2 regions of the Paenarthrobacter sp. YAF11_1 genome follow, and region 2 is predicted to be linked to the other one. Evidence: predicted binding sites of a transcription regulator. Region 2 holds the regulator's gene; the other holds the start of a gene.
The links. Region 2 encodes LexA, which represses DNA repair genes until DNA is damaged. Its sites were predicted from a motif close to TCGAACANNTGTTCGA; they were not measured.
Positions count from the first base shown of each region.

Region 1 (5,831 bases), on a different contig from region 2:
GCGGAGGTCGGTCACCATGATGCCGGCCTTGGCGTATCTCACGCCTTCCTGGATCCTTGGAACCAACGCGTGCGCTGCCTTGGTCAGCAGGACGGGATCCGAGGTGGGCATCGGGAGTTTGACGTTAACGGTGGGAAACGACTTGTCGTTGGGGTTGTAGACCGATGTGGCAGCAAAGGCTGTCAGCAACTTTGCTTGGAGGTCGTGTTTGGCCAGCCTGGCACTTGCCATCTGCCCGTAGACGCTGAGCACCTGCCGCAGCTGCGCCGCCGTCGTAATCGGTGTGGAAAAGGAGCGGGAGAAGATCAACTGGTCCCTCCCGATCCTTTCCTCCTCCATCGGGATGCACGGGGTGCCCTGGAGTTCCAGCACCGTGCGCATCATGACAATGGAGAACTTGTCCCGCAAAGCCACGGGGTCAGCCCGGACCAGATCCAGGATGGAGAAGATCCCCATGGCATTCAGACGTTTGGTCAGCCTGGTCGCAACACCCCAGATCTCAATCACGGAGAGCCGCGCCATCAGCGCTTCGCGGAGGGCTTCAGGGATCGAGTCCCAGCGGCACACTCCGTTGAAGCCCGGATTGTGTTTGGCCCACTTGTTGGCCAACTTGGCGAGGGTCTTGGTTCTGGCGATGCCCACACAGACCGGAACCCCCACATGCCGTTGGCACGCAGCTTTGATGGTGCGTCCCAGTTCCAGCAGGTCTTCCGGCTGACCTTTCACCCCCAGAAACGCCTCATCAATGGAGTAGACCTCCTGCCACGCCGAGTAGCGGGCCAGAAGTTCCATGACGCGGGAACTGATGTCCCCATAGAGTTCGTAGTTGCTGGACAGGGCAATGAGTCCCCATTCCTCGGCCCGTGGAGCAAGTTTGAACCATGGCTCCCCCAGCCCGATCCCCAGCTTCTTGGCTTCCGGAGACCTGGTCACTGCGCAGCCGTCGTTGTTGGACAACACAATCAGCGGCTTACCCTCCAGCGAGGGGTTGAACGCACGCTCCGCCGACGCATAGAAGCAGTTGATATCCACGTGGGCGATCTCCTGCATCTGATGCATGATGGCTGGCTTGGACATCGTCCTCCTCCGTTCGGCCCTAGCATGCGCGCGGCCGTTCCTTAGCAGGACACGCCACGTATTCGAACATATCTTCGAATACCTTCACTGTACCGCCACGCACCGACAAGAAGACCTCGTCTCGATATGCATCTGACCCGGTAGTCCAGCAGAGGCCTCAACCCTTGACCGTAATTCGTTTTGAGGAGGACCACCTGGCCCCCATCGCACTGGCAAACGTGACGACCTCGGATTTGGCGGCACTTATCGCGAGATCCTTGACGCGGGCTTTGATCTTCTCATCGTCAATTACCCCGGATCTGCAGGTTCCGGCGTCGCATTTCAGGAACTTGCCGTAGCGGTTCCGGGCAATCACTATCCTCGCGTGTCGACCGAAGCATAAAGACGCTGGGCTGCAATGGTCGACGTCCTGACACCCATCACGCAGAACCGCGCCCGCCTCGTGGGCCATGCTCAAAAGAGCGCTCCAAAGCCGCGGTGAGAACAGCGGGCGCCAGCCGGTCCACCAGGTCTACCGGCCGGCCCTCGCGCAGCGCCGGGCATCCGGTGACCATCCAAGCGGCAAAGTAGTTATGCGGAATACCCAGGGCCATGGCCCGGACAAACAGCCCCAACACCACGGGGTGCAAGGACAGGTCTTCCCGGAACTGGAAGCCTGGACAGTAAGTGCCGTCCGCTGAAAACACCCGCACCAGTTGTTGCATCACAGGTTCCGGATCCTCATGTATCTGCGCAAGCCGGCTCCGGACCTTTTCCAGGCTTGGCAGGCCGAACTCAGCGCCCATCCGTTCCCACAGCTCGCTGGGAATGGGCCCTTGCGAACGGGCCGGACTCAGATGTGGTGCAGGCACGTGGTGGCAACTCCCCAGATGGTCAGTTCGGAAAGTGCCGGCACGCGGATGTCCGGATACTTGGGATTGTCTGCTTGGAGGATCACACCCGAAGGCGTGACGCGGAGCCTTTTGATGGTCAGTTCACCATCGAGGACAGCCACGACGACGGACCCATCCTTGGGCTCCAGCGCACGGTTGACGATCAGCTCATCACCATCACTGATCCCGGCACCTTCCATGGATTGCCCCGTCACCCTGACCACAAAAGTGCTGGTGACATCCTTGATAAGGTGCTCGTTGAGATCGATCCGGCCATCAAAATAGTCCTGCGCCGGCGACGGATACCCGGCTGCCACCGGGAGAGGTGCCAGCAAAACCGACATCAGGGAAAAGCCCGCATCTATCACGCGGGGGCCGACTATCACGCCCACAACACACCTTTATTCGAATATATGTTCGATAGTCGAGTGTACAGCGGATGACGGACATTGTGGTCGCTCGCCCCGTTCCAAAGGGTGCTGTCACGGTACCCGCAGAGTGCCGTGAGACGCGTAGGGTCACCCGCCAGCCGTAATAATGGCGGGATGGCGCCAAGGCTGGATCAGCGCTGCACCCGGTACCGCACGTGGGTGACGAGTCCGGTCCCGCGCGCTTCGATCGGTTCAAGCGTCACGTCCCCCACGCCGTCGAGCAGCCGTTCGCCACCACCGAGGATCACGGGAGAGATGTGAAGCCGCAGCTCGTCCATGAGGCCGGCGGAGAGATATTGCCGGGCGGTTTGTGCTCCCCCCGCAATAGCCACGTCCCTGTCCCCGGCGGCTTCCCTGGCCTGGGCCAAGGCCGCTTCGATGCCGTCAGTGACGAAATGGAAAGTGGTGCCACCTTCCATCGCCAGCGGCTCGCGCTGGTGATGGGTCAGGACGAAAACAGGTGCATGATACGGCGGCTCCTCACCCCACCAGCCGCGCCATTCCTGGTCCCAAGGACCCGGTCCAGGCCCGGCGAACATGTTCCGGCCCATGATGTAGGCACCAGCTTCGAGGATGCCCGCGATCTCAGCGGCGCTGGCCTCCCTCTGCTCGAACTGCCAGCGGTGCAGGCTCTCGCCTCGCTCCCCCAACGGTTCGTCCAGGGACTGGTTGGGTCCGGCAACATATCCGTCAAGGGAAACAGTCAGATCACAGGTGACTCGGCTCATGCGCCCATCCTGCCACCGCCCACCCCAGGCGCATAGGCCCGATCCCGGCCATCACAGCACTGCCCGCATGGCATTCGGCGGTCTCCGCGGAGGTCTGTACGGCGGAACGGAGCAGCCCTACGCTGAACCTGTTCACCAGCGCGAAGACGCGAAAAGAGGCAGCCATGGCACGGGATCCAAAACCCACGTTGGAGCAACTGAATATCCTGGTCGGCGAGTGGGAAACGTCGGTCCCTGGCAAGGAGGTCTCCGGCCGGACAACTTTCCAATGGCTGGAAGGTGGAGGCTTCCTCATCCAACGATCCACAGTCCAGCGGCCGGAGTATCCCAATGCGGTCAGCGTCATTGGTGCCACAGGCTCGGACGGAGCCTTCCAGCAGCACTATTTCGATTCCCGGGGTGTCGCCCGGATCTACGATATGACGCTCAAGGACAAGGTATGGGTTCTCTTCCGGGACGGCCCGGACTGGCCCCAGCGCTTCGTTGGCCACTTCACCGAGGACAGCAACACCATCACCGCCCGCCTGGAACGCGGTACCTACCCAGGCGGGCCGCTGGAGCACGACTTCGACATGATCTACACCCGTATTGTTTAGCGCACCCTGAACCCAAGTACTCCACCTCATTTACAGATCCCCTGCCCGGTGGGAACATAAGCCCCATAGTCCGCGGAGGCATCGCCCGGCCACACCCGGCGCCGTCAGCTGCAGCTATGTAGTCAGCTCTCCTCTGAGAGGAACGGCCATGGGTCGTCTGGGGACCGGGAACAGTGGGGATGCGGGGTATGAGCCCGCGTCTGATCCGCCACGCCACCGTGGCAGTGGCATCGAAAAAGTCGACGCAGTGGTGGTGGGCTCCGGCTTTGGAGGTTCCGTTGCGGCGCTTCGACTGGCCGAGGCCGGACAGTCCGTTGTGCTCATGGAACGCGGCAAACCGTACCCTCCTGGCAGCTTCGCGCGCTCGCCGTCGGAGATGGGCCGGAACTTCTGGGATCCGGACCGCGGCTTGTATGGACTTTTCGATGCCTGGACGTTCCGCGGCACGGAGGGACTGGTGTCCAGTGGGTTGGGCGGCGGCTCACTCATCTACGCCAATGTCCTCCTGCGCAAAGACGAAAAATGGTTCGTCACCGAGTCCCCCATCCCCGGTGGCGGATACGAGAACTGGCCCTTCACCCGGGCTGACCTTGATCCTTATTACGATGCCGCCGAAGCCATGCTGCAGCCAGTCCCGTACCCCTACAAGGACACCGCGAAGACCCTGGCCATGGAGAAGTCCGCCGCGAATCTGGGACTGTCCATCACCCGGCCTCCCATTGCCGTCACGTTCACAGCGGCGCCTGAGATGGAGCCGCGGACCAATCACCTTTTGCCCCTGCCCGGCTACGGCAGCATCCATGGTCCCGCCACGGTGCGGACCACTTGCACGCTCAGCGGTGAATGCGACATCGGGTGCAACGCCGGCGCCAAGAATACGCTGGATCACAACTACGTATCAGCGGCGGCCTTCAAGGGTGCCGATGTCAGAACGTTCCACGACGTCCGCGGTATCCGGCCCCTGGACTCTGGAACGCAGGGCGGTGGCTATGAAGTCCGGTATGTGGTGCACCATCCGGATCGCCACGGCGAACTCCTCACGGAACGCATCATCCACTGCCGCCGGCTCATCCTGGGAGCCGGCACGTTCGGCACCAACTTCCTCCTGCTCCGCAACCGTGGCTCCCTCCCTGCACTCAGCGACGCCTTGGGCACCCGGTTCAGCGGCAACGGCGACCTTTTGACGTTCATCATGGGCGCCAAGACTCCCCCGGCCACCGGCTCACGGCCGGGCGTCCGCACCTTGGCCGGCAGTCGCGGCCCGGTGATCACCACAGCCATCAGGGTCCCGGATTCGAACGACGACGACGGCGATGGTCGCGGCTACTACGTGGAGGATGCCGGGTATCCGGCCTTCATGAACTGGCTCATCGAAACAGCCCAGCTGGGCACCACCATGAAACGGACCGTGAAGGTGGCGGGGCAACTTCTCAAGGACAGGTTGTTCGACGCCGGCCGCTCCAACGTATCCGCCGACCTCGCCGCAGCATTGGGCGACGGCCGCTTGTCGTCCAGTTCGGTGCCACTGCTGGGGATGGGCAGGGACATTCCCGACGGCGTCATGACCCTTCGCGACGGGAAGCTGGCCATCGCCTGGACCATGGCAACGTCCAAGGAGTACTTCGGCCGCGTCCGCGAAACCATGGAGTCGATTTCCAAGGACTTGGATGGGGACTTCATTGACAACCCCCTGTGGTGGGCCAAACGCGTCATCACGGTTCACCCCATTGGAGGGACCCCGTCCGGCCGTCATCCGGGGGAAGCAGTCTGCGATTCGTATGGCGAGGTGTTCGGCTACCCGGGATTATTCGTGGTTGATGGAGCCGCGATGCCCGGTCCGGTGGGTGCCAATCCATCCCTGACCATCGCGGCGTTCGCAGAGCGTACCTGCGCCCACATCATCGAGAACGCGGACAAGGCGGGTCACCGGGGCATCCGTCCGGACGATGCGGAGGGCTCCAGCGGGGCCAGCGAAAAGGTAACCGTTGAGCGGGAGGCAGCAGGCGCCGTCGTCGACGTCGGTGCATCCGCTCCGCGCGCGTTGGCGCCGGACGCTACCAAAGGCAAGGCTGCACCAGAGGAACAGCCTGCGAGCGCAGTGTCTGAGGTGCCTCAGGCGCGCAGCCG
Region 1 covers NZ_JBFRDF010000003.1:297,122-302,952, reverse strand. The annotation lists gene AB4Y77_RS06905 (Y-family DNA polymerase) at 1-1,077, opposite strand, end outside; gene AB4Y77_RS06900 (hypothetical protein) at 1,497-1,928, opposite strand; gene AB4Y77_RS06895 (LexA family protein) at 1,910-2,341, opposite strand; gene AB4Y77_RS06890 (dihydrofolate reductase family protein) at 2,512-3,108, opposite strand; gene AB4Y77_RS06885 (hypothetical protein) at 3,089-3,274, opposite strand; gene AB4Y77_RS06880 (hypothetical protein) at 3,273-3,704, shown strand; gene AB4Y77_RS06875 (GMC oxidoreductase) at 3,853-5,831, shown strand, end outside.
Region 1: a site for LexA is predicted at 2,355-2,370, ahead of AB4Y77_RS06895 (LexA family protein). Genes of this name have one in related genera too.

Region 2 (5,831 bases):
CCGGTCTTCTCCACCATCTGCCGCAGCAATTCCACATTGGGCCCCTGCAAGGTTCCGTCCTTGGTGACGTCCGTGACGACGTAGCGCGCGCAGCCGGCATCCTCAAGGCGGGACAGGACTTCCCAAAGGTCGCCGCCCTCCTTGGTCCAGCCGCGCCCGGCAAGGGTGGTACCGCGGACGTCAAGTCCGACGGCGATCTTGTCACCGAAGCGGTCAATGGCCCTGCGGGTCCATTCGGGGTTCTCCAGCGCTGCCGTGCCAAGATTCACCCGGGCGACACCCAGTTCCAGGGCTCGCTCCAACGATTCGTCATCGCGCAAGCCACCGGACAGCTCCACCTTGACGTTCAGCTGCTTCACTACCTCACTGATGAGGTCCGCGTTGTTACCGCGACCGAAAGCGGCATCGAGGTCCACCATATGAACCCATTCAGCACCGGCATTCTGCCAGTTCAAAGCTGCTTCCAGAGGCGTTCCGTAGCTGGTTTCCGAGCCGGCCTCTCCTTGGAGGAGGCGGACTGCCTGGCCGTCAACGATGTCGACGGCGGGAAGGAGTTCCAGAACGGGCTGGGCGGAGGTGGTCATGTGGGTCCTTGGAGTTCGAGGTTTGACGCGGGTTCTTGGTGACCGGCTCAGTTACCGGGCAGCGTCAGGAGGTAGGCGGCCAACAGGGACAAGCCTGCCAGCACGTAGAAAGAGATGGAAACCCAGCGGGGCTTCTTCTGCTGATGGAAGGAGATACCGCCGCCTACCAGCACGCCTGCAAGGCCCATGAGGACTACAGACCACATCTAGGCAGCACCGCTTTCGGAGGCTTCTGCCGCTGGAGTGGGGGTCTTCCTGAGGCCGTCCACCCAGTTCCGCAACAGCCGCGCCCCGGCGTCCCCCGACTTTTCCGGGTGGAACTGCGTAGCGCACAGCGGGCCATTTTCAACAGCGGCAATGAACCGTGCACCATGCTCGGACCACGTCACCTGCGGCGGGGCCATGCGGGGCTGCACAACATCGAAGTTCCATTCCTGCACACCGTACGAGTGCACAAAGTAGAAACGTTCCTGCTCGACGCCGGCAAAAAGCTTGGAGCCTTCCGGGACGTCCACGGTGTTCCACCCCATGTGCGGGACAACGGGAGCAGGCAGGAGTTCCACCTTGCCTGGCCACTCGGCCATGCCCTCGGACTCGGTGCCGTGTTCCACACCGGCTTCAAACAGGACCTGCAAACCGACGCAGATGGCCAGCACGGGCCGGCCGCCGGCAACCCGGCGTCCAATCATCCGGATGCCATCAACGGCCTTCAGCTCCTTCATGACGGTCTCGAACGCGCCGACCCCGGGAACCACCAGTCCGTCCGCGTTGAGCACGTCTTCAGGCTTGGAGCTCAGCACTACATGGGCACCGGCACGTTCCAGCGCCCTGACGGCTGAACGTACATTGCCCGAACCATAGTCGAGCACCGTAACGGTGGGCTTGCCTTCCGGGGACTCGGGCTTGACCGATGCGATGGTGTCGGCCACTGCCCCGTCCTTAAGGACCTGGACGCTCACAACGCCCCCTTGGTGGAGGGGATGCCCTCTACCCTGGGATCGGATTCCACCGCGGCACGGAGCGCCCGGGCGAAGGCTTTGAACTGCGCTTCCACGATGTGGTGGGGATCGCGGCCGGCGAGCACGTTCATGTGCAGGCAAATCCCGGCATGCAGCGTAATGGCCTCAAAAACGTGGCGGGTCAACGAACCGGTGAAGTGACCACCAATCAGGTGATACTCCTGGCCGGCCGGCTCTCCACCGTGAACCAGGTATGGCCGGCCCGAAACGTCCACCACGGCGTGAGCCAGTGCCTCATCCAGAGGAACCGTGGCTTCGCCGAAGCGCCGGATGCCGGCCTTGTTGCCCAAAGCCGTGCGCAGCACCTCGCCAAAGGTGATGGCCACATCTTCAACGGTGTGATGGGCGTCAATGTGGGTATCGCCGGTGGCTTTCACGGTCATGTCAATCAACGAGTGCTTGCACAGCGCCGTCAGCATGTGGTCGTAGAACGGAACCGAGGTGCTGATGTCCGAGACACCTGATCCGTCCAGGTTGATCTCCACCAGGACGGAGGATTCACTGGTGGTGCGCTCCATGCGCGCGGTGCGGGCAGCGGACGGCGTGGCGCCGGTTTCGCTCATTGGGACGTCCTTATACACGAAGAGTGGGTTGGGTCTATGGACAAGTTTAGGCGGGCTGTGACGCCCGGCCGTCCAGCAGCGCTTCCAGCGCTGCCAGGAAGGCCGTGGTTTCCGGTTCGGTTCCCGCCGTGACCCGGAGGTGGCCGGGAATACCGACGTCGCGGATCAGCACACCGGCGTCGAGCAGGCCCTGCCAGATCGCGTGGGGATCTTCGAGTCCGCCGAAGAAAACATAGTTGGAGTCCGACTCCGCAGGTTTGAGGCCCATGCGCAGAAGCTCGGTCACGATGCGGTCGCGCTGGACCTTGATGTCCTCGACGTCGGCCATGAGGGCTTCCCGGTGGCTAAGCGCAGCCAGGGCGGTTGCCTGGGTAACAGCCGACAGGTGGTACGGAAGGCGGACCAGCCGAATGGCATCCGTAACCTCGGGAGCTGCGGCCATGTAGCCCAGCCTGGCACCGGCAAGGGCAAAGGCCTTGCTCATGGTGCGGGAAACGATCAGACGCTCGCGACCGGGCAGCAGGGTCAGGGCGCTGGGGGTATTGTCGTGCGCGAACTCGTGGTAGGCCTCGTCCACGATCACTATTGCCTGGCTGGCTTCTCCGGCCTCATAAACGGCCTCTACGACATCCAGCCCCAGGCCTGTTCCCGTGGGATTGTTGGGCGAACACAGGAACACGATGTTGGCACCGGTTTCGCGGACCTGCGCAGCAGCGGAGGCAGCGTCCAAGCCGTAGTCCTCAGCCCTGACCCCGCGGACGTACTCGGTATCCGTGCCACTGGCCAGCAAGGGGTACATGGAGTACGTGGGCGGGAATCCCAGCGCCTTCCGGCCGGGCCCGCCAAATGCTTGGAGGATCTGCTGCAGAACCTCATTGGAGCCATTGGCTGCCCAGATGTTGTCCGGAGCGAGATTGTGGCCAAGGTACTCGGCCAGGGCTTCACGAAGTTCGGTGAACTCCCGGTCCGGATAACGGTTCAGCCCCGTGGCCGCAGCGGCCACGGCCTCGGTGATGGCCGCCTGCACATCGGCAGGGACGCCATGGGTGTTTTCGTTGACATTGAGCAAAATGGGGACATCAAGCTGCGGTGCGCCGTACGGGCTCAGTCCACGCAGGTTGGTCCGGAGGGGTAGTCGGTCAAGTCGCTCAAGCTGGTCACTCACCACCACAGTTTAAGGGCTGCCGGGACTGCCGAACTAACTGTGACGCCGGGCGCCCGCCCCACACGGGACGGAACACACTAGTTTGCGGGCACGAACAACTGCTGGCCGGGCTGGATACGGCCGCCACGGAGGTCGTTGAGCTGAATGATCTCCGTAATGACATCGCGGGGATCCCGTTCAGGCGCAGCGGCACCGGCAATGCCCCAGAGGGACTGTCCCGGCTGGACCGTAACCGAGACGGCGACGGGCGGCTGGAGTTGCCCCTGCGAGTCCGAGGCCTTGGCCGGTGACGTGATAAAACCAGCCAGGCTCAGCAGCGCAGCCACCAGCAGCATGGCCGGGATGCCAAAGAAGACCATCCGTCCCCGTCGGGTCAGGCGCAGACGCGCAGGCGCCTGAGTGGTGCGGAAATCAGCGAACGTAGTGATTGCGGACATGAGCTGAGCCCTTCTGAGCTATTGCCGTGCGCCGGATCCCGGTACATGGCTGCCAATTCTGTGCGTTCCCCTGTCCAACCCCGGATGTTCGAACACTTCGTTCGAACATCCGGTGTCAGCGCCAGGTTTATAGAACACATATTCGAACCTTGCTAAGACATTTTTAGCACTTATCAACGAACGGTGTCGAGACTCGCTAGAACAAATGTTTGATAAACGCCTGTGGCTGCCCTACGTTTGAGTGAAGAAACAGCACTGTTTCAGTGGAACAGGAGGGTCTGACATTTTTTGCAGACCCGACGACCCCGGGCACACTCCGGGCGGAATGGAAAGGCATTGGCGAACATGGCAGCGAAAGCCACCGGCGGCGGGGCACCCCCGCGGAGCCAGCAGCCTCAAAAGAGTCCCAAGAGCCTGACCGTCCGGCAGAAGAAGATCCTGGAGACCATCCAGCGGTCAGTCAATGACAACGGGTATCCGCCCAGCATGCGTGAAATTGGTGACACCGTGGGCCTGGCCAGCCTGTCGAGCGTTACACACCAGCTCTCCCAGCTCGAAAAGCTCGGTTACCTCCGCCGCGATCCAAAGCGCCCCCGGGCCATGGAAGTCCTCATGCCATTGACCCTCGATGGCGGCCCCATTCCGGGAGTGGAAGCGCCCACCAATCTTCGCAGCACGGGTGGCTTTGCCGTGACCGAGCTTGCCAGCGCCAGCGACACCGCCATGGTCCCGTTGGTCGGTCGGATCGCTGCCGGCAGTCCCATCCTTGCTGACCAGACAGTGGAGGACGTCATCCCCCTGCCCCGGCAACTCGTGGGCCACGGCGAACTGTTCATGCTCAAGGTAGCCGGCGACTCGATGATCGACGCCGCGATCTGCGATGGCGACTGGGTAGTTGTCCGCAGGCAGAACGACGCCGTCAATGGAGACATCGTTGCCGCACTGCTGGACGACGAAGCAACGGTGAAGACCTTCCGCCAGCGCGACGGCCACACATGGCTTCTTCCGCAGAACACCCAGTACGAACCCATCCTCGGCGACCAAGCCACCATTATGGGCAAGGTCGTTTCGGTCCTGCGATCCCTCTAGGAGGCTTTGGCAGGGCCCAGGCGCTCCAGCACGCCCCGCACCACGGTTCGGTCCGTCGTCGCCCAGAACGGCGGCAGGGCTGCCCTGAGGAAGCCCCCGTAGCGCTCTGTTGAGAGCCTGGAGTCAAGGACCGCCACAACCCCTTTATCCCCCGTGGAACGGATGAGCCGGCCTGCCCCTTGGGCCAGACGGATGGCAGCGTGGGTTGCTGACACAGCCATGAATCCGTTGCCTCCGGACTGTGCCACGGCACGCGAGCGGGCAGTCATCAACGGATCATCCGGACGCGGGAACGGGATGCGGTCGATGACCACAAGGCGGCACGAACCGCCGGGGACATCCACACCCTGCCACAGCGACATCGTGCCGAAGAGGCAGGTATCGGGCTCGTCGGCGAACTGCTTCACCAGAGCTGCCATGGTGGATTCACCCTGGCAGAGAATACTGACGTCGAGGCGAAGCCTCATGGCATCGGCGGCTTCCTCAGCCGCCCGCCGCGACGAGAAAAGACACAGCGCTCCCCCACCGGAAGCGCGGATGAGGTCTTCCAATTCATCCAGGGCCTCGGGCGAGGTTCCACGGCCAGGCTTGGGCAAGTGCTTGGCCACGTAGAGCACACCCTGTTTGGGGTAATCAAAGGGCGAGCCGACATCGATCCCGGTCCAGCTTGGTGCTCCATCGCCAATCAGCCCAAGTCCACCTGCGGCCGGTTCAAAAGCCGAGCCGATGGCCAGCGTGGCGGAAGTCAGCACAACTGTATGACCAGCGAAGAGACCTTCACGAAGGCGTCCCGCCACACTCAGGGGCGCAATGTTGATCAGGGCCGGAGCGGTCTCGTCAGGTTGCGAGTATCCCTGCTGGGGATCGAACGTGCTGTTGCGGGAAAACCACACCACTTCACGGTTCTCCTTGGCCGCGAGCATCCGTTCGCACAGCTCCAGAATGAGCATGAGCCGTGACCGCGCGAGTTGCCT
Region 2 covers NZ_JBFRDF010000013.1:50,859-56,689, forward strand. The annotation lists gene priA (bifunctional 1-(5-phosphoribosyl)-5-((5-phosphoribosylamino)methylideneamino)imidazole-4-carboxamide isomerase/phosphoribosylanthranilate isomerase PriA) at 1-584, opposite strand, end outside; gene AB4Y77_RS18030 (hypothetical protein) at 632-790, opposite strand; gene hisH (imidazole glycerol phosphate synthase subunit HisH) at 791-1,543, opposite strand; gene hisB (imidazoleglycerol-phosphate dehydratase HisB) at 1,540-2,166, opposite strand; gene AB4Y77_RS18045 (histidinol-phosphate transaminase) at 2,213-3,331, opposite strand; gene AB4Y77_RS18050 (LysM peptidoglycan-binding domain-containing protein) at 3,409-3,768, opposite strand; gene lexA (transcriptional repressor LexA) at 4,114-4,857, shown strand; gene AB4Y77_RS18060 (ATP-dependent DNA helicase) at 4,854-5,831, opposite strand, start outside.